Regions from separate parts of the Herminiimonas aquatilis genome, predicted to be linked through region 2. Evidence: predicted binding sites of a transcription regulator. Region 2 holds the regulator's gene; each other region holds the start of a gene.

Region 1 (7,439 bases), on a different contig from region 2:
ACATGACCGGACCACGCGCAATGCCGGAGTAAGAGGCGCCTACTTCATTCGCGACGCGATCAGTGCGAACCAGTTTGGCTGTCAGCCGTGCGTTATCGTAACCGTCGAGCACGGCCGCCAGTACATCGAGTGCAAATGCATCGTCATCCTTTTTGACATCTTGCAAGGCAGGCACCTTGAACGCCAATACAACATATGGATTTTCTGCCGGCGCCTTGACGGTCACGCGCTTGATACCGCGTTGTGGCGGCTCGTTTTGCGGACGGGTACGGATCAAGGTTCTACCAACAGTGCGGCCAAAGTATTTTTCCGCCAGTGCAAACACCTGTTTGGCATCAACATCGCCGGATACCACCATCGTCGCGTTGTTCGGCACATACCAGGCGTCATGCCAGGCTTTCACATCTGCGACAGTCATATGCTGCAAATCATCCATCCAGCCTATGATCGGATTGCGATACGGATGTGCCGCGTAGGCAGTCGAGGTCAAGGCTTCGTACACCATCGCGATGGGCTGGTCGTCGGTGCGCAGGCGGCGCTCCTCCATCACGACGCGGATTTCTTTTGCGAATTCATTCTTGTCGAACTGCAGATTCACCATGCGGTCCGCCTCAAGTGCCATCACGGCTTCCAGCTTGGATTTCTCGATTTGCTGGAAATAAGCGGTGTAATCCTTGCTGGTAAATGCGTTTTCACGTCCACCCAGTTGGGCGACGCGCTTACTGAACTCCCCGACCTTCAGCTTCTTGGTACCCTTGAACATCATGTGTTCCAGCGCATGCGCCACGCCTGTGGTGCCATTGCGCTCATCCACCGCCCCCACGCGATACCAGACCATGTGCGCCACGGTCGGCGCCCTATGATCTTCGTTGACGATGATCTTCATCCCGTTTTTCAAGGTGAATTCCTCAGTCTGTGCGGCACGGGCAAAGGATATTGCCAACATCATGGATGTTGCCAACACCATTATTCTCATTGTTCTAATACGCAATTTGATAGCCTTCGCTCTGATAGAATACGTCGATTGTATCCGCTTGCCTGCAACACACCGGCAAGCGCCTGTGACCGCTGTTCTGACCCCATTCCCGATGTTTAGTTTCTTCAAGAAAAAACCGCAAGAACCTACCCCGCCAGCGAGCGCACCTGCCACGTCGGCTCCCGAACAAGAACCGCCCGTCATTGCGACTGCAGTGGCAACACCCGCATCGGCTTTGGCTTCGACTTCGGCAGAGATCGTTGCCGCCGAGACTCCTGCAGCCCAAAAACAATCATGGATGACGCGCCTGAAAGTCGGGCTTTCCAAAACATCATCCAATTTGACGACGCTCTTCGTTGGCGCAAAAATTGGCGATGAATTGTATGAAGAGCTGGAATCCGCCTTGTTAATGTCGGATGCGGGCGTCGACGCCACACAATTCCTGCTGGATGAACTCAGGCGCAAGGTCAAAAGTGAAAAACTGACAGAAGCCGCGCAAGTCAAATCCGCATTACGCAGCCTGCTGCTCGACATGCTGACGCCGCTGCAAAAACCGCTGGTACTTGGACAGCACCAGCCGCTAGTCATGATGATCACCGGCGTCAATGGCGCGGGCAAAACCACGACTATCGGCAAGCTCGCCAAACATTTGCAGGCACATGGCCAATCGGTTTTATTGGCGGCAGGCGACACTTTCCGTGCCGCCGCCCGTGAGCAATTGACTGTATGGGGCCAGCGCAACAACGTAACCGTCATCGCGCAGGAATCAGGCGACCCGGCCGCGGTTGCCTTCGATGCAGTCCATTCGGCGCAGGCACGCGGTACCAATGTCGTGATGGTCGACACCGCCGGGCGGCTGCCTACGCAATTGCATTTGATGGAAGAATTAAAGAAAATCAAACGCGTCACGGCCAAAGGCATGGCTTCTGCTCCGCATGAGATTTTACTGGTCATAGACGGCAACACGGGCCAAAACGCACTGACGCAGGTCAAGGCGTTTGATGACGCCTTGGGCCTGACTGGCTTGGTCGTCACCAAGCTGGACGGCACCGCCAAAGGCGGCGTGCTGGCAGCGATTGCGCGCGCAAGACCGATCCCGGTTTACTTTATTGGCGTCGGCGAGCAGATCGAAGATTTGCAGCCTTTCAATGCGCAGGAATTTGTTGAAGCACTCTTGGGATAACGCGACATCGATGATTGAATTTCGCCAGGTTTCAAAAAAATATACGCAAAACGTCACTGCGCTGTCGGACATCACTTTGTCGGTCAACAAGGGTGAGCTGGTCTTTCTGGCCGGCCCCTCCGGCGCCGGCAAATCGACGCTATTGAAAATGATTGCCGCGATGGAAAGACCGAGCGAAGGCACGGTTATTGTCAGTGGCCACGATATCGGTCGCATCAAGAATTCCGGCCTGCCCTATTTGCGTCGCAATCTAGGTTTGATTTTCCAGCAACAACGCTTGCTGTCGGATCGCAATGTATTGGCGAATGTGATGTTGCCCCTCATTGTATGCGGCGCTTCGCGCTCAGATGCAGAACGACGCGCGCGCGCTGCGCTGGACAAGGTGGGCCTGCTGGACAAGGCAAGTTCTGCACCGCAGACTTTATCCGGTGGCGAACAGCAACGCGTGTCGATTGCGCGTGCCATAGTGAATCGTCCGCAGATTATTCTGGCCGATGAACCGACCGCCAATCTGGATAGGGAAAGCGCTAACAAGGTGCTGGATGCTTTAAAAGCTTTCCATGCAGTCGGCGTGACCTGCCTGATTTCCACCCATGACGAACAATTTCTTGATACAGCAACCCGCGTGATTTATCTTGAGCATGGCAAGATTGTCGAAAGCTGGCGCAGAACGACTCCGCAGGTGATGGCATGAATAGCTGGTTCAGACAGCATCGCTTTGCACTGGGCGATGCCTTCCGTCATTTATTCAAGACACCGGGCAATTTTTTACTGAATGTTTTGGTCGTGTCGATTGCACTGGCATTGCCATTTGCCGGTCTGACACTGATTGAAAATGTCAGGCCTGTATCCGAACAGTTGGCGGTGGAACCGGAAATCAGTATTTTCATGCAGATGGATGCCTCGCGTGAACGCGCCACCGCCCTCGCGCCGGAAATCAAACGCATTGCGCAAGAAGCCAAGCACCCGGTCAAGGTGGAATTCATCCCGCGCGAAAAGGCACTCAGTACGCTCAAGGATAAAACCGGACTGGAAGATGCGATCAGCACGCTGGGCGCAAATCCCCTGCCGGATGCCTATGTCGTCAAAATGACGGGTTTCCAGAACGGCGATGACGCCAAAAAGATCAAGCAAATCACGGAAAAACTGCAGGCCCTGAGCGGGGTTGAATACGTACAGATCGACTCGGCCTGGGTCGAACGCCTGGCAGCGCTGCTGCAAGTAATGCGTCTGGTCTTGCTTTTTCTTGCCGCGACACTGGGCGTGGTGGTGGTTGCCGTTGTCTTCAACACGATACGTCTGCAAGTCATGACACAACGCGAAGAAATCGAAGTCTCGCGTCTGGTGGGCGCAACGGACGCTTTCATTTGCCGGCCTTTTTACTATACGGGCGCACTACTGGGTTTGATCGCTGGTGGGGTTGCATTGATCGCCGTTGCAATTGCCTTGAATCCGTTGAACGCGGCTATCGCCGACTTTGCCCGCTTATATGCCTCGGAATTCAGGCTGGCACCTTTGGACGCAGTCGCAACCTTGATCATGCTGGCCGCCAGCGCTTTTCTGGGTTTGCTGGGAGCATTGCTATCAGTGCAGCGACATTTGGCGCGGCTGACTTAATCCCATCAGATGCCAAGAAAGAGCCCGGCGTTTCAGTGCTGCATTGCCCATGCCGTTAAGTCATGTAAGTACACACTCGGCGCCTGACCGTTCAATTCAGTGATTACATGGCGATTTCTTGTGCCGCTCAGAAAATCAGCTTCGGCGTAAAAAAGTCATCTCACACACGCAACTTCATTGCAGGATTTCGCTCTAAACCCCGTAAGCTAGAATTTATTGTAATAAAAATTGCAATAATGTTTTAGCTATCAGCTTGGTATAAAACGCTCATTAGCACTCATTCTTATAGAGTGCTAATATAGCCGTTCTAACCGATTTCCCTGTAAGCAAGGCAAATCGATTTTGAATAAAAGTGAGCAAGGAGAAAGCATGAAAGCAGCATCTGCATCCACCGCAATGATTCCAGCCAGCAACATCATGGCACTGGGATTTTCTGGCGCGCTGGGCAATATTGACGCTTACATCTCGGCGGTCAATCGCCTGCCTATGCTGACGCACGAAGAAGAAATGTCGCTGGCACGTCGCCTGCGCGACGATAACGATTTGGGCGCTGCGCAAAAGCTGGTGCTTTCGCATCTGCGTCTGGTCGTATCGATTGCGCGCGGCTACCTCGGTTATGGCTTGCCCCATGCTGATTTGATTCAGGAAGGCAACATCGGCTTGATGAAAGCCGTGAAGCGTTTTGATCCCGATCAAGGCGTGCGCTTGGTGTCGTATTCGATGCATTGGATCAAGGCAGAAATGCATGAGTACATCCTGAAAAACTGGCGTCTGGTCAAAGTCGCGACAACCAAAGCACAACGCAAATTGTTCTTTAATCTGCGCAGCCATAAAACCGGCCTCGATTCGATGACACCGGATCAGGTCGATGCCTTGGCAAAAACGCTGAATGTTAAACGCGAAGAAGTCATTGAGATGGAAATGCGTTTATCCGGTCGCGATATTGCTCTCGAAGCGCCAACTGACGATGAAGATGACAAGTTTGCGCCTATCGCTTATTTGTCTTCGGATATGCAGGAGCCTACCAAGGTTTTGGAATCACAGCACTACGACAAATTGCAGACCGAAGGTTTGTCGACCGCCTTGGGCAAACTGGATGCGCGTTCACGCCGTATCGTGGAAGCACGCTGGTTGGCCAACGACGATGGCTCAGGTGCGACCCTGCATGAACTGGCTGATGAATTCGGCGTCTCCGCGGAACGCATACGCCAGATCGAAGCGGTGGCATTGAAAAAAATGAAAGGCTCGCTGGCTGCTTACGCTTAAGTGATTAAGCAAGCAGCAGTGAACAAAAAAGGCGCTCCATGGAGCGCCTTTTTTATGTCGGATTACAGAGCCAATTACTTCGATTCAGCCAACAGAATCTTCAAATCGTGCACGATAGGCTCCACACCTTGGCCATGACGAATGAATAAGCGTATGCGTCCTTGCGTATCGAATACATAACTGCCTGCGGTGTGATCGACGGTATAACTACCCGGCGTTTTACCCGGCACTTTTTGGTAAAAGACCTTGAATTCCTTGGCCGTCTTTTCAGTCTCTGCCATATCCCCGCGCAATCCGAGGAAACGCGGATCAAATGCAGGCACGTATTGCGACAGCAAGGTTGCCGTGTCGCGCTCAGGATCGACCGTGATGAACAATACCTGCACCTTGTCGGCATCTGGCCCCAGTGCCTTCATCACATTTGCCATTTCCAGCATCGTCGTCGGGCAGACATCAGGACATTGCGTGAAGCCGAAGAACACGACAACTGCCTTGCCCTTGAAATCAGCCAACGTGCGTAGCTTGCCATGATGGTCATGCAAGGAAAAATCCTTGCCATACGCCAGCCCTGTTACATCGGTATTCGTGAATGGCACAGCCTTGTCGCCACAGGCACTCAGGGAAAGCAAAACAGTACAGATCAGCAGCAGGGAACGTAAACGCATCTTTTTCAAAACCTCAAATAATGATCGACCAACAATGCGGCAAACAGTAGCGACAAATAGATAATCGAATACGCAAACATCTTGCGCGCAATCATGTCTGTGTAATGGCGATAAACCTGCCATGCGTACCAGACAAAAATGGCATCGAGCACCGCAGCGGCAGCCAGATAAATCACACCGCTCATGCCGACCGCGAAAGGCAGCATGGTGGTGGCGACCAATGCAATCGTATACAGCCAGATATGAAATTGCGTAAATGCAGTGCCATGCGTTATCGGCAACATAGGCAATCCGGATTTCGCATATTCATCGCGACGATACAGCGCCAGCGCCCAGAAATGCGGCGGGGTCCAGATGAAGATGATCAAGACCAGTATCCATGCCTGCATGGGTAAATCATTTGCTACTGCGGCCCAACCCAGTGCCGGTGGCATCGCACCCGACAAACCGCCGATCACGATATTTTGCGGCGTGGCAGGTTTGAGGATGATGGTGTAAATCACTGCGTAGCCAACGAAGGTTGCGAAGGTCAGCCACATCGTCAGCGGATTGACGAAGTTATAAAGTATCCACATGCCTGCGCCGCCAATCACGCCGGAAAAAACCAGCGTCTGCGGCACCGTGATTTCGCCACGCGCCATCGGGCGTCTTGCAGTGCGCGCCATGCGTGAATCAATTTCGCGTTCGACTAGGCAATTAATCGCAAAAGCCGCCCCGGCCAATAGCCAGATGCCGACAGTTGCGGCAACAACAATCTTCCAGCTTGGAAGTTCTGGGGTTGCGAGAAACATGCCGATCACGGCGCAAAAAACTGCAAGCTGCGTGACACGCGGCTTGGTTAGTGCCCAGTATTGGGCGATGCGATTGGGAGATGCGGTCAAGGTTGTCATGCGTTATCTTTTGAAGCAGTCGGTGAGTTCAAACCAATATGCAAAATCTATTTGATGTGACTCACGATGTTCCCGGGCTGGCCCGAGATTCTTGTCTTGTAGTTTAACATGACCAGCACCAGCACAAGCAGCGCTGCACAACCGTTGTGCGCCACTGCGAGTGCGAGCGGCCATTTCAATGACACTGTGGCAATACCTATCGTGATTTGCAAAGCCAGTGCAACCAGCAAAGCGCGCGCAACCGGTCTCATACCTTCTATCTTGTACGCCTGGTAACCAAGCCACGCCAGATACGCTGCCAGCACGAAGGCAAACATTCTGTGTGTCCAGTGAATGGCAGTCAGTGCAGCAAAAGGCAGATATTCGCCATCCGCTGTTTTACCCAGACTGCGCCACAAGGTAAATCCATTGTCAAAATCCATCTGCGGTATCACTGCGCCGTGGCATAGCGGAAAGTCAGTGCACGCCAACGCAGCGTAATTAGTGCTGACCCAACCGCCCAATGCGATTTGCAACGTCAACAATACCAAGCCTATCAAGGCGGGGAGTCGTAATGCCGACGCCTGCGCTGCAACCGGTCCATGATCCTTTTGCCGCACGCCCACCCAAGTCAACATGCCGAGCAAAGTCATCCCCAGCAATAAATGGATGGTGACGATGATGGGTTGCAACTTCATCGTGACTGTCCATGCACCGAACGCACCTTGTATACAGACAAAGATAAAAAGCAGCATCGGATAACGTGGCGAGAAACGCTGATTGCTGCGACCGCTCTGCAACCAGAAACGCCATGCAATCACCACAATCGCAATAATCAATACACCTATGCCCATCGCCAGGTA
Region 2 (7,439 bases):
ACAGCACGGTGTGATCGCCGACGATGTCACCGCCACGTATGGTGGCAAAACCGATCGAAGACGGATCACGTTCGCCGGTCACGCCTTCGCGCGCCCATACGGCGACGTCGTTCAATTCCTTGCCCAAGGCGCCAGCAATGACTTCGCCCATTTTGATAGCGGTGCCGGATGGCGCATCGACTTTGTGGCGGTGGTGTGCCTCGATGATTTCGATATCGTAGCCTTCGGAAAAACTCTTGGCCGCCATTTCCAGCAGTTTCATGGTGACGTTGACGCCTACACTCATATTCGGCGCAAACATGATCGCGGTTTTTTCAGCTGCGGCGGCAATCGCGGCCTTCCCTGCAGCGTCGAAACCAGTCGTGCCTATGATCATCTTGATGCCGTGCGCCGCGCAATATTCAAGATGCTTGAGCGTACCTTCAGGACGCGTGAAGTCGATCAGGAAATCGGCATCGGCCAGGCCTTTGGCGAAGTCCGATTCGATCAACACGCCGGATGGCTTGCCGAGAAAAGCTGCGGCATCGGTGCCGACGGCAGGGGAGGCGGCGATATCCAGTGCGCCGGAAAGCGCCGCATCCGATGCTTCCAGGATGGCTTCGATCAACATGTGGCCCATGCGGCCGGACGCGCCTGCAACCGCGATTTTCATTTGATTCATGGCTAAATGGTGTTCAGTGTGTTCAGGGAATTATTTAACTTTTGCTTTGTCGGCAATGCGTTCCAGATAGTCTTTTTCTGTCGGCAGATCGCCGCCTTCAAAACTCGAGACCAGCTTGTCCTTGAAGAAAACTGTCACGCGGCTGGTGGTGATTTCGCCATTGCCTTTTTGCAGGCGGAAGGCGTAGTCCCAGCGATCGGCGTGAAACACATCGGTCAGCAAAGGTGTGCCAAGCAGGAATACGACCTGATCTTGCGTCATGCCGGGTTTCAGTTGTGCGACCATTTCTTGCGAAACGAAGTTGCCTTGCTGAATGTCAGGACGGTAAGGGCGGAAAATGCCGAGGAAGCGGTTTGCCTGCTTGGTTTGCACGCCCGTCGATGTGCCTGCGCGTGCGGTGACTGGCGCGGCAGCCGCTGCGACCGGCGCTTCTGGCGAAGCTTGCGTGGCGGCGGGAACGACTGGAGTCGCGCTTGCCGTGGCGGACGCAGGTGTATTCTTTTGTTCGGCGACTGGCGTTGCTGCAGGTGTTTGTGCAACCGGCGCGGCGGCTGGTTTGGCTTTTGCCGCAACGGGAGTTGGTTCTTCCATTAATGGGTTTTTCGATGCGCAACCCGTCATGGCAGTTGCCAGCAACAGACAAAATGCACCGGCGATAGCCGGGGTACGATTAAAATAAGAGGGCAGCATGTGCATATGAAGTCTCAAGGGATTGAGCAATTGTACGAAAACGCTATATGATAAGGCAGATATCCTTAATCTGAACAAAACATGCCCAACAATCCATCCGAGTTAAAAGCCAGCGGTCTGAAAGCGACGCTGCCCCGCCTGAAAATCCTCGATATTTTTCAAAATGCCGAAGTCCGTCATCTGAGCGCAGAAGACGTCTACAAGATGTTGTTGGCAGACAATCTCGATGTTGGTCTGGCAACCGTTTATCGCGTTCTGACGCAATTTGAGCAGGCCGGATTGCTTCAACGGAATCATTTTGAAACCGGTAAAGCGGTGTTTGAATTGAATGAAGGCTCACACCATGACCACCTTGTTTGCCTCGATTGCGGCAAGGTAGAGGAATTTTTTGATGCCGAAATCGAAAAACGCCAGGTAAAGATTGCGCATGAACGCGGCTTTGAGATCGCCGATCACGCATTGGCTTTATACGGTCACTGCAAGGATTGCCGCAAACCCAAGAAATAAATTGCGACGACGTTAATGTCGGCCGCATTTGAAAAAACGCCATGCACTTGTTATCGAGTGCATGGCGTTTTTAATTGGGGGCGGCCGATGTAACTTCAGGCGGGTATCAAGAGTGCATTCAAGTGTGTATATGGCTAAGCGCATTCGAAAGCAGTTTGGCAGTGATGTCGACGATTGGAATCACGCGTTCATACGCCATGCGGGTCGGCCCGATCACCCCCAGCGTCCCGACCACCTTGCCGTTGACCGTGTAAGGTGAAGTCACCACGCTCATCTGGTCCATGGGCACTAGATTCGATTCCCCGCCGATGAAAATCTGTACACCCGTGGCCTTGTTTGATACATCCAGCAATTGCATGAGGCTGGTTTTCTGTTCAAACAGATCGAATAATTTGCGTAGCGAAACCATGTTTGAGGACAGATCGGTCACGCTGAGCAAATTGCGTTCGCCCGAGATCACTACGTCGTCGCTGTTGTCATTCATCGCATCGCTGCCTGCTTCAACGGCGGCCTGCATCAGGCGCGTCATATCGTCGCGCAATTGCTTCAATTCGCTTTGTAACCGTATCCTGACTTCTTCAAAGCTCAGTCCGCCGTAATTCTGATTGATGTAGTTCGCTGCCTGCACCAGTTGCGATGGCGAATAATCGACATCGGTCAACAGCAAGCGGTTTTGTACATCGCCGGTGGGGCCGACGATGACCAGCAAGATGCGTTTTTCCGACAGACGTAAAAAATCGATTTGCTGGAACACCGATTCGCGACGCGGAGTTAAGACAATGCCGGCGAATTCGGACAGCGAAGATAAAATTTGCGCCGCATTCGAGATGATTTTGTGCGAAGAACCGCTTTGCAGTGTGGCCTGCAGCTTTGATTCCAGGCCGCTTTCATCGATAGTCTGCACCGTCAGCAGGGTGTCAACGAAGACGCGGTAGCCGCGTGGCGTCGGTACCCGGCCAGCCGAAGTATGCGGGCTGGCAACGAAACCCATTTCTTCCAGGTCGGCCATGATGTTGCGTATGGTGGCAGGCGACAGGTCCAGCCCGGAAATTTTTGAAAGTTCGCGCGAGCCGACAGGCTGGCCGTCCGCTATATAGCGTTCGACCAGGGCTTTCAGCAGGGTTTGAGCGCGGTTATCGAGTTGCATGATGATCGTATTGTAATGAGTGGCGGTGCGGGACGGCAAGCGTGCAGCCTACACGAGATACCTGCGTTCGCCCTTATTTATATCTGCTGTTAATTTTGCATGTTGTGACTGAATCGGGAGGCTCAGGCTGGTATTAAGCGCATTATGCGCGCTTCAGCCAGGCGTTGAGTTCGTGCAACGTGGTCAAGCTGGCTGCCGGCACAATATAATCTGGCAATGTGCGTTGAAAACGATTCATCCACACCGCTTGCAAACCGGCATTTTGCGCGCCTTGAATATCCAGCACGGGGTCGTCGCCGACGTATACTGCTTCATGCGGGGCGATCGCGAGCGCATCGCAAGCAGCAAGGAAAATTTCCGGATTGGGTTTGGCGCTGCCAAATTGATGTGCCGCAATTGATGTTTGAAAATGTTGGTCTATGCCTATCGCAGCCAGATCCGCGAATCCATTTGAAATCGACCCCACCATGTATTGCCCGCTCAAACTTGCCAGGCCGGGTACGACATCGTCGAACAGTGTCACGGCATTGCGCGCTTCGGAAAAGACAGCCATCGCCTGATCCACCAGTTCCTTGTTTTCACTGGTGAGGTGGCAGGCATGCGTCAACGCGGCATGACGCAAGGCCCATACATTGAATTGATATTCCGGCTTGGTCGGCAATAATTCCATGCGCAGTTCGCGCAGTTCATCATTGCTGAAGCGCTGCACGACACCCGGAATATGCTCGGTCAGCCAGTCGTATAGCGTGGCTTCGGCCTTGACCAGCGTGGGTACCAGCGGCCATAAGGTATCGTCCAGATCGAATAAAACGGCTTTGACAGGGGAAGACTTCATGCGGGGAGGATCCGATTCTGCAGATGATTTTGCCATGGTGTTTAAAATTTATTCCTGCTCATGCGGCATCGCATAGTGCAAGATAAAGAGGAATTATGGTCTAATCTGCAGCATGTTGCCTACCTCACATCCCTATACAGCCTCGTCGTTCCAGACCATTGCGATTTTCGCCAAGCAAAAAGCGGGTGAGACCGCGCATTCGGTTGACGATATTGCACACTCATTGACCCAGATTGCCGATTTCCTGAAGGAAACCGGCCGCCGCGTGGTGTTCGGTACGCAGACTGCCGATCGCTTCCATCTCGATCGCTATGAATCGATGGACCTGATCGACATTGGCGAGCTCGCCGATGTGGCGATCATCGTCGGTGGCGACGGCACCATGCTCGGTATTGCGCGCCAATTGGCGCCTTACCATGTACCCATGATAGGGATTAATCAGGGCAGGCTCGGTTTCATGACCGACATCTCGCTCGATGACATGATGCCGCTATTACAAGAGATGTTGAACGGCAAGGTCACCTCCGAAAAACGCAGTCTGCTGCAAGGCACGCTAGAGCGTGATGGTTCCGTCATGCATCACACGCTGGCCTTGAACGATGTCGTACTATCGCGCGGTTCGGGTTCCGGCATGGTCGAGCTGTGCGTGCATGTCGACGGACACTATATGTATAACCAACGCTCCGATGGTTTGATTGTTGCGACGCCGACCGGCTCAACGGCCTATTCTTTATCTGCCGGCGGCCCTTTGCTGCATCCTAGTCTGTCCGGCATCGTGCTGGTGCCGATTGCCCCGCACGCATTGTCGAATCGACCTATCGTTGTGTCTGAATCCAGTGAAATCGTGATCGAGGTCGTCGGTGGTCGTGACAGCAACGTTAATTTTGACATGCAATCGGTGGCGCGCCTGCAGCACGGCGATCGCATCATTGTGAAAAGTGCCGAGGATACGATTACCTTCCTGCATCCTGAAGGGTGGAGTTATTACGATACCTTACGCGAGAAATTGCACTGGAACGAATATCCGTCGGTGCACGGACGATTAAAATAATTGGCAGGACCAGAGCCCGCGTGCATCTGGTCTTTTGCAGCCTCGTTTGAGTTATATTTAGCCACTGTTACGCCGGTCCAAATCTAATTTTCACTTGCTGCGTTGCTCGCAGCAAGATCGAACTACTCGGGAAGAATCCACTCCACATGTTGCGCACGCTTTCCATCCGCGATTTCGTGATCGTCGAAGCGATCGAACTTGAGTTCTCATCAGGCTTCTCGGTATTTACCGGTGAAACGGGTGCGGGCAAATCGATCCTGATCGACGCCTTGGCCTTGGCCCTGGGCGGGCGCGGCGACGCCAGCGTTGTCCGCGAAGGCGCACCTAAGGCGGACATTACGGCTGAATTTTCTGCCTGCCCTGAACTCGATGCCTGGCTCGCCGAAAATGAATGTGCTAATGAAGAGGGCGGCGCTTTGCTGCGTCGTGTGATCGATAATGCAGGGCGCTCCAAAGCCTTCATCAATGGCATCGCCGCGACCGCAACGCAGTTGCGCGAGCTGGGTGAAAAACTGGTCGATATCCACGGCCAGCATGCACATCAGTCGCTGCTGAAGCAGGATGCGCAACGTGTATTGCTGGATAACCAAGCCGGTTTGCAGGATGAGGTGAAAGCCGTTGCCACCGCGTATAAAACCTGGCGCGCACTTGCAAGGCAACGCGAAGAATTCGAAACCAATGCCAAGAATGTGTTGCTGGAACGTGAACGCCTTGAATGGCAAGTCGGCGAACTGGAAAAACTGTCGGTCAAACCCGGCGAATGGGCTGACATCAGCAATGAACACAGCCGCCTGTCACATGCGGCCAGTTTGATCGAAGGTGCGCAAGATGCGCTGACCCTGATATCCGAATCGGATTCAGTACCGATGTTGTCGCAACTGGCCTCACTCAATATCCGTATCGGAAAACTGGTCGATCTCGACGCCGGTTTGCAACCGGTACTGGATGCGCTGGAACCTGCGCGCATTCAATTGCAGGAAGCTGTCTACGCATTGAATGATTATTTGAGCCGTGTTGAACTGGACCCGGCGCGTTTGCGCGAAGTGGAAACGCGTCTGGAAAACATCCATTCCGCTTCCCGCAAGTTCCATGTGGCTGCAGATGACTTGCCGCAGGAACTGGAAACCTTGTCTGCGCAACTGAAGCAACTGGCCGACGCCAGCGATCTTGACGCCTTGCGTGCACAGGAAGAAAAATTGAAAGTCGCCTATGTGGCTGCGGCGCAAAAACTATCCAAGGCGCGTGCCAAGGCCGCCAAAGCATTGAGCGATGCAGTGACTGTCGCAATGCAGGAACTTAGTATGACAGGCGGCAAATTCGCGATTGCCCTGCAGCCTTGCGAACCGGCGTCCTACGGTATGGAGCAAATCGAATTCATGGTTGCCGCCCATGCCGGCACGACACCGCGCCCGCTCGCTAAAGTTGCTTCGGGTGGTGAGCTGGCGCGGATCGCATTGGCGATTTCCGTCATCACATCGAGTGCCACCGCGACGCCGACGCTGATTTTCGATGAGGTCGATAGCGGCATCGGTGGCGGCGTGGCCGAAGTGGTCGGCCGCCTGCTGCGCAAGCTGGGGCAGGACCGACAAGTTTTGTGTGTCACGCATTTGCCGCAAGTCGCCAGTCAGGCCAATCAACATTTTCAAGTCAGCAAGCAAAGTCACAACGGCAAAACTTTATCGTCTATCGATGCGCTCGACGATCACGCCCGCGTGGAAGAAATCGCGCGCATGCTAGGCGGACTGGAAATCACCGCGACCACGCGCTCGCATGCCCGTGAGTTGCTGGCTACGTGAACCACCACTGTTTCGCCCCAGCGGGTCCCTTGCATCACTAATTACATTCCAGGTCCCCATGTCATATAGAACTGAACCGCCGTACTCCCATGGCAGCGTGCCAAAAACGGCCGTGGTGCTGATCAATCTCGGTACGCCAAATGCGCCGACAGCGTCGGCGGTGCGGCCGTATTTAAGGGAGTTTCTGTCCGATCCGCGGGTCGTGGAAATTCCGCGTGCGATCTGGTGGTTCATTCTGAACCTGATCATTTTGCCGTTTCGTTCCGGCAAGTCGGCTAAAAAATACGCATCGATCTGGACCAATGAGGGCTCACCGCTCAAAGTGCATACCGAAAAACAGGCGAAGCTGCTGAGAGGTTATCTGGGCGCGCGCGGTCACGAGGTGCGGGTCGAATATGCAATGCGTTACGGTAGCCCGTCGGTGCCGCAAGTGTTACGTCAGTTGAAGGCGGACGGTTGTGAACGTATTCTGGTATTGCCCGCCTATCCGCAGTATTCGGCGACCACCACGGCATCGATTTTCGACGCAATATTCAAGCATTATGCGCAAGAGCGCAATGTACCTGAGTTACGGTTCATCAAGCATTACCATGACCACGACGCCTATATCCGTGCTTTGCAAAAGTCAGTGCTTGCTCACTGGGATATGTCTGGGCGTCCGGACAAGCTGGTCATGAGTTTTCACGGTGTGCCGAAGCGTACCTTGCTGCTTGGCGATCCCTATCACTGCGAATGCCACAAGACCGCGCGTT
Region 3 (7,439 bases), on a different contig from region 2:
GCGCCGAAAAACAATATGGGGATAAGGAGCAGGTCATTCATGCTCATCCGCCCAGGTAGCCGGTTTCATAGAGATCCACCAGGGCGTCGAAAATCTCCGGCGCCTTGTACGTATGCGCGCCGATCCGTGCGTTGATTTCAAGGACGTGCGCGACACCGTTGATATCGCGCCGGATATCCATATCCAGCGGCCCCTCGAGATCCAGCGCCCGGGCGGCGGACAAGGCGAGATCGTACACATCCGGGACGCCGACCCGTTCAAGTGTCAGCGCATTGCCAGTGCGTCCTTCACGTAAGGACGTCTTTTCGAAGATCGCACCGATCATTTCCGATACCGGACGATTGCGCCGAATCATCAGCAGCACATCGTATTCGGTGCCAGACATAAATTGCTGCCACACGAGGTTGCTATCCGCCACGCTCATATCCAGCGCGATATCGGCCCGATCATGCACCGTGACATGACGGCCGCCGCGCCCCACCCTTGGTTTGGAGACGCAGGGAAATCCCAGCCCCCGTATGGCTGCCGAGCCGGCTTCACCTATGGCGCTCCTGGGAACTGCGACGCCGCACGCAGCCAGACTTTGTGCGGTGAGCCATTTGTCGTTGCATATGGCCACCGCGTCAGGGTTCGCCATGTAAACAGCGATCCCGCGCCTGCGATACGTGTCAGCCTTTTCCGCAACCAGGATCAGCTCTTCCTGGACCGTGGGAAAAAGCCAGTTGATCTCCCAAGTCGAGAGCAGGTCGTCCAGTTGTGTCAGGTACATTGGGTGCGCCGCTGGAAGAACCATTGCGAACGCATCTGCCCGATGCTCGGTCGGTGCCATATCGGCCGCGATCACACGGAACCCCTTATCCTTGAGCGCATGTATTGCCGCCTTTCCGGAAGGCCCACCTGCCCCTGTCACCAGGACACTTTTACTGTTTGCCATGTACGTCTCCGCGAGGATCGCTGAAATAGTTACAAAGTGAACCGAATGGCTTCGAATGCTTCGGCAGCTCGCAAACGCGCTTGACCTCCCCGCACTCTTGCCAGGCTCTGCACCAGGTCTTCTTCCATATAAGGGCGCGAAATATGCTGGCTTGCGTGGCACTTCAAGGCTTTGATTTTGTGCTCCAGATACAAGGACACTTCAATGAAGCAATTCGGCTGGAAACTGGACGGGGTATTCGGATTTTCATAGCAAAGCACTGTGGGGACACGACGGGCGGCCTCCATCGTGGCCAGGTATACGGCGCGATGATCACGATGAAGATCGTGGCGGTTGTGCGTGAAGATCAGATCGGGATGGAGTTGACGCGTGCACTCCTCGATGACGCGCATGATGTCTTCCTGTTTGGTGTTGAGCTTGGTGTCCGGAAATTCCATGACGGTCAGGCTGTCGAGATGCATCACTTGGCCACCTCTTTCCGCTTCTCTTTTGCGCGGATTGCAGTTCTTCAGCTGTGGATCATGGAGACCGCCTTCTCCGTTCGAGAACACAATTCCGTGCGTTTCATGGCCTTCCACCTTGTAACGCAGCAGGGTGGCGCCACACCCAAGTTCGATGTCGTCAGGATGCGCGCCAAGGGCGAGGATGATCATTTTTTTTTGCGGTTTCGGTGAGAACCTGATCAGCCATATGAGATTGACGATAATGAACGCGAGTACGATAAAACCTGTCAATTCCAGCCCATATCCCACCGGCGAGCGGGATTGCTGCGCCACGCTGAATTCAAGCGCGCTGTTGGCCGGCATCAATACGGCCAACAGCGGCAACATACCCACCGACCTCCTCGCTGGACGGGGCAACCCCGTCAACAGCAGGCGAAAACGGAAAATATGAAACATTACGAATAGCAGGGTCGCCGAGAGAAAACACAGGAAGATAAGTTCTTCGATGGAAACCATACAATTCCTCTTACGGTTTTTTTCAGAATCAATTGTTTTTGATGAACCGACTCAAGAACTTCCCGTTTGCCAAGACCTTTAACAAGTTCTTGAGGAATCATATGACTTAAGGAAACCGGGTTTCCGACAAAACCATGGGTATTTCAGCCACAGTTCAAATCCCCAGTGGCGGGAAATGACAAGCAGCTGATTAATTTTATGTTCGTCATCATCACTTGAATTATCAGGGAACCGTCCCTATACTTAGCACTCGTCGAAGTAGAGTGCTAACAATTCCTCTTCGGTCGACCCAACTTTCTGGTGCGGCACGAATGCACTGTAAAGCATGCTTTGCAGCATAAGTGCCGCAAAAATTATCCTAACTTATTGAAAACTAAGGAGTTTGTATGAACCTTCGTCCTTTGCACGATCGCGTCATCGTCAAGCGCCTCGACCAGGAAACAAAAACTGCGTCCGGCCTCATCATTCCTGAAGCAGCTGCTGAAAAGCCTGATCAAGGTGAAGTTCTGGCTATCGGTAACGGCAAAATCCTCGACGACGGCAAAGTTCGCCCACTCGATGTTAAAGTCGGCGACCGCGTTTTGTTCGGCAAATATGCAGGTCAAGCAGTCAAAGTCGAGGGCAACGAAGTCCTCGTGATGCGCGAAGAAGACATCATGGCAATCGTACAAAAGTGATGCCGATTTTTCGAACGCGCGGCACCGCTGCAGCGATCGAAACCGGTTTCATCCACAGTGATCCATATCGCTCAACGCGAATCACTTAACGAATTTCAGGAGTATTAAACATGGCAGCTAAAGAAGTTATTTTCGGCGACGCAGCGCGCGCCAAAATGGTCGAAGGCGTAAACGTTCTGGCCAACGCAGTGAAAGTCACCTTGGGCCCTAAAGGCCGTAACGTGGTGCTGGAACGCTCGTTCGGCGCGCCTACCGTCACCAAGGATGGTGTATCGGTTGCGAAAGAAATCGAACTCAAAGACAAATTGCAAAACATGGGCGCACAGCTCGTGAAAGAAGTGGCTTCCCGCACCAGCGACAACGCAGGCGACGGCACCACTACTGCAACCGTTTTGGCACAAGCGATCGTTCGCGAAGGCATGAAATACGTTGCAGCCGGCATGAACCCTATGGATCTGAAACGCGGTATCGACAAAGCTGTTGCAGCAACTGTCGAACAACTCGCACTGATCGCAAAACCATGTACAACAACCAAAGAAATCGCTCAAGTTGGCGCGATCTCGGCGAACTCGGACTACTCGATCGGCGAGCGTATCGCTGAAGCGATGGAAAAAGTCGGCAAGGAAGGCGTCATCACTGTTGAAGACGGCAAATCCCTGAACGACGAACTCGATATCGTTGAAGGTATGCAATTTGACCGCGGCTACCTGTCGCCATACTTCATCAACAGCCCAGAAAAGCAAACTGCAATTCTGGAAAATCCGTTCATCCTGTTGTGCGACAAGAAAATCTCCAACATCCGTGACCTGCTCCCGGTATTGGAACAAGTCGCTAAAGCCGGTCGTCCACTGCTGATCATCGCAGAAGACATCGAAGGCGAAGCACTGGCAACTCTGGTTGTGAACAACATCCGCGGCATTCTGAAAACCTGCGCTGTTAAAGCACCAGGCTTCGGCGATCGTCGTAAAGCCATGCTGGAAGACATCGCTATCTTGAGCGGCGGCCAAGTCGTTGCTGAAGAAGTCGGTCTGACACTGGAAAAAATCACGCTGGAAGAATTGGGCCAGGCTAAACGTATCGAAATCGGCAAGGAAAACACCACGCTGATCGACGGTAACGGCCAAGCTATCAACATCGAAGCACGCGTTAAACAAATCCGCGCGCAAATCGAAGAAGCAACGTCGGACTACGACCGCGAAAAACTGCAAGAACGCGTTGCCAAATTGGCAGGCGGCGTTGCAGTCATCAAAGTCGGTGCAGCTACCGAAGTTGAAATGAAAGAGAAAAAAGCACGCGTTGAAGATGCATTGCACGCTACTCGCGCTGCAGTCGAAGAAGGCATCGTTCCTGGCGGCGGCGTTGCATTGTTGCGCGCACGTGCCAACATCAATGTCAAAGGCGACAACTCGGATCAAGAAGCTGGTATCCGCATCGTATTGCGTGCGATGGAAGAACCACTGCGCATGATCGTGCAAAACGCCGGTGAAGAAGCATCCGTGGTTGTGGCTAAAGTACTCGAAGGCAAAGGTAACTTCGGTTACAACGCAGCCAACGGTACCTACGGCGACATGGTTGAAATGGGTGTTCTCGATCCAGCTAAAGTGACCCGTTCGGCATTGCAGAATGCTGCTTCGATCGCTGCACTGTTGCTGACCACTGACTGCATGGTTGCTGAAATCGCTGAAGACAAACCAGCTGGCGGCGACATGGGTGGCATGGGCGGCATGGGTGGCATGGGCGGCATGATGTAAGTCGTATCTGGTAACGATACTTCTGTATCAATACCTTCAAAAAACCCCGCAAGGTTGCAAGACCTTGCGGGGTTTTTTAACGCCGCACGCTAAAGCTCCAGCTTGCATGCTGCATTGCAACATAATATAATGGCCGCTATCCGTGCAAGATCATCGTCGCGGAATCATAAAAGCAAGTCGCGACAACCGCTTCCAATGCAATTCACACTGAAGCCCGCGCCTTTCATTCACAGCATCTTCATTTCGCATCCCGTCAAACAACGCTGACGGTCATATTTTTACCGATGCTGCAAGCCCGTTAATGCAACGTCGCCATGCGATTGCATTATCGATACTGCAAACGGATTCGATTCAATTGCAACACCACAGGCATCACTGCCAATAAAATTCGTGCTGTCCAGAACATGATGCTTTCAACCAAAGCGACATGCCCTTTCCTCTTTATATAAAGGAAGACAAGATCATTTCCATTCGTCCTGCATACATCGCAATTGCCATGATTGCGCTACTCTCCTCCACTTATTCCTCAGCACAATCGAATGTCGAGATGTATGGCTATATAGACATAGGCATAGTCAAGGAAAGTGGCGACTCACCAAAAATGGAGCGCGGCTATAACAACTGGTTAGGTTTTCGTGGCAGGGAAAATTTGGGAAATGGGCTTGAGGCCATATTCAATATCGAAACCAGATTTAAACTCGACACGGGTGAAACCGAACGATCGACCACCTTCTGGCAAGGCGAATCAACCGTCGGATTGGCGAGTAAAGACTACGGCACAGTCCACCTCGGACGCGCACTCACGCCGCTATGGAACACCGTATGGAAGTATGAGCCCTGGGTAAACAGCGGCTTCAATGCTTCGCTCGCTTCGTATCAAACCGGCAGTTACAGCAGCGATGGCGTACATGACATTGAATTGGGATACGCTGATTTTTCGCGCATCAGTGATGGATTTTTCTACAGCAGTCCGACCTGGAACGGTATCGCTGTCCAGGCCGCAATCAAGATCGATGATGACGCTGCCGCAGGCAGTCGTGCACGCGGCACATCCATAAGCTATAGCAAAGATGCTTTCTCGGCTGCGGCATCGTATGAAGTCAACGCACGCAACGACGATATTTTTTATCTGGCGGCGAAATACTCAATCGGGGACGCAACCATTATGGGCTCGCATGCTCAAACCCGACAGACTGGCTTGACTGCTGAGCGTACCTGGTTGATCGCCACGACTTATGCCATCGGTGCCGATATGATCCGCGCGGGGTACGGTCGCAATCAAAAAAATGACAACCATAAAATCAGCACCGGTTATGTTCATACGCTTTCAAAACGCACCACGCTATATGCAGACCTGTATCGTGAACAGCTTGTAGATGCCAAAACGGGAATGGCGCTGGGCATCACCCACACGTTCTAGATTCGGCAATATGACGAAGGTCTATAGTTAGCCAAGCATCGTCGAATGAGTTACGCAGCACATCGATGGCTCCTTGCATGCATGACATTGGGCCGTTCGACAGAGAACTGCGCCTGAATATTTTTGCGCAAGAAAAAATCAATTCGCTGACATCCAGCTTCAATAACAATTTATGGGAGGGCGCTATGCAGCTCATTATTTCCGCCGGTTGCATCTTGCTGATTGTCTTGTGGGGAATTTTCTCCCCTTCGTCATTGAGTATGGTTTTCGAGACTGCGCTCGCCAGTATCACCAAGAATTTTGGCTGGCTCTATTTATGGACCGTACTGGGTCTGGTGGTGTTTGCTTTTTTCCTGGCGTTTAGTCGCTACGGCGACCTCAAACTCGGCAACGAAGACGACGAGCCCGAGTTTTCCATGGGGTCATGGTTCTCTATGTTGTTCGCTGCCGGCATGGGCATCGGCCTTGTGTTCTGGGGAGTCGCGGAACCGATCTCTCACTACATGACTGCGCCGCCGGGAGTACTACCCGGCTCGCCAGAAGCAGCCAATGCGGGTATGCGCTATGCCTTCTTCCACTGGGGACTTCACCCATGGGCAGTATATGGCGTGGTTGCGCTGGCCATCGCCTTCTTCCAGTATCGCCGCGAAGGAAAAGCACTGATCAGTGAATCGATCAGTAGCCTGCCTTGGGCGCCTATTCGACGCATGTCAGGACTCTTCAATGTACTCGCAGTGATTGCAACCGCGTTCGGTGTTGCGGCATCGCTGGGTATGGGCGCACTCCAGATCAATAGTGGTCTGCATACCGTGTTCGGCCTTGCCGTGAGCAATTCCTCTCAGGTATGTATCATCCTGGTAACGACATCGCTCTTCGTCACCTCTGCCGTCACCGGCGTAACCAAGGGCATCAAAATTCTATCCAGCCTCAACATGATCGTGGCACTGGTCTTGGCGCTGTTCATTTTCATCATCGGCCCGACTGTCGCGATCATCGACACACTGACAAATACCTTGGGTTCTTATCTGAGTGAATTCATCAGAATGAGTCTGCGTATGACGCCTTTTCGCGAGAGTCAATGGGTAGGTGGGTGGACGATTTTTTACTGGGCGTGGTGGATTTCCTGGTCGCCATTCGTCGGCGTATTTATCGCACGCGTATCGCGTGGTCGCACTATCCGGGAGTTCATTATAGGTACCGTTATTGCGCCTTCACTCGCAGCATTCATCTGGTTTTCCGTGTTTGGCGGAACGGCGTTGTACATGGAAATATGGCAACACGTACCGATTGCGGCTGCCGTCAAACTTGACGCATCCACTGCACTGTTCACCATGTTCAATGCGATGCCATTTGGTCTGATCATGTCCATCGTCGCAACGTTGCTGGTACTCGTGTTTTTCGTGACCTCCGGAGACTCTGCCACGCTGGTACTCGGCATCATGAGCACAGGCGGCAATCCTGATCCATCGGCCAAGGTCAAAACCATCTGGGGCATATTAGTCGCCGGGATCGCCATCTCGCTGCTGCTGGCTGGCGGTCTCAAGGCTGTGCAAACGGCAACGATTGTATTTGCCTTGCCGTTCACGATGGTGATTCTCTTGATGGTCATTGCCCTATGGCGAGCCATACGCGAAGACTGGAATGAGCAACAACGACAGGAACGTGAACTGCGCCGTCGCTTGAAACAAATGACCGCGC

Evidence for each region. The regulator HrcA, encoded in region 2, represses chaperone genes, less so after heat shock. The targets are predictions, from matches to a motif close to TTAGCACTCNNNNNNNNNGAGTGCTAA.
Region 1: a site for HrcA is predicted at 4,047-4,073, ahead of rpoH (RNA polymerase sigma factor RpoH). Genes of this name have one in related genera too.
Region 3: a site for HrcA is predicted at 2,137-2,163, ahead of groES (co-chaperone GroES). Genes of this name have one in related genera too.

What each region holds. Positions count from the first base shown of each region.
Region 1 is NZ_JBHTCC010000001.1:1,916,441-1,923,879, reverse strand. It holds gene ACFQO0_RS09030 (M16 family metallopeptidase) at 1-949, opposite strand, end outside; gene ftsY (signal recognition particle-docking protein FtsY) at 1,089-2,159, shown strand; gene ACFQO0_RS09020 (cell division ATP-binding protein FtsE) at 2,170-2,853, shown strand; gene ftsX (permease-like cell division protein FtsX) at 2,850-3,776, shown strand; gene rpoH (RNA polymerase sigma factor RpoH) at 4,146-5,042, shown strand; gene ACFQO0_RS09005 (SCO family protein) at 5,117-5,707, opposite strand; gene cyoE (heme o synthase) at 5,713-6,597, opposite strand; gene ACFQO0_RS08995 (COX15/CtaA family protein) at 6,645-7,439, opposite strand, start outside.
Region 2 is NZ_JBHTCC010000002.1:432,117-439,555, reverse strand. It holds gene dapB (4-hydroxy-tetrahydrodipicolinate reductase) at 1-661, opposite strand, end outside; gene ACFQO0_RS11610 (outer membrane protein assembly factor BamE) at 692-1,351, opposite strand; gene fur (ferric iron uptake transcriptional regulator) at 1,433-1,858, shown strand; gene hrcA (heat-inducible transcriptional repressor HrcA) at 1,977-3,005, opposite strand; gene ACFQO0_RS11595 (HAD family hydrolase) at 3,148-3,840, opposite strand; gene ACFQO0_RS11590 (NAD kinase) at 3,953-4,891, shown strand; gene recN (DNA repair protein RecN) at 5,038-6,687, shown strand; gene hemH (ferrochelatase) at 6,746-7,439, shown strand, end outside.
Region 3 is NZ_JBHTCC010000001.1:620,311-627,749, forward strand. It holds gene ACFQO0_RS02795 (glycosyltransferase family 2 protein) at 1-41, opposite strand, end outside; gene ACFQO0_RS02800 (ATP-grasp domain-containing protein) at 44-934, opposite strand; gene ACFQO0_RS02805 (PIG-L deacetylase family protein) at 964-1,893, opposite strand; gene groES (co-chaperone GroES) at 2,280-2,570, shown strand; gene groL (chaperonin GroEL) at 2,681-4,321, shown strand; gene ACFQO0_RS02820 (porin) at 4,749-5,741, shown strand; gene ACFQO0_RS02825 (BCCT family transporter) at 5,927-7,439, shown strand, end outside.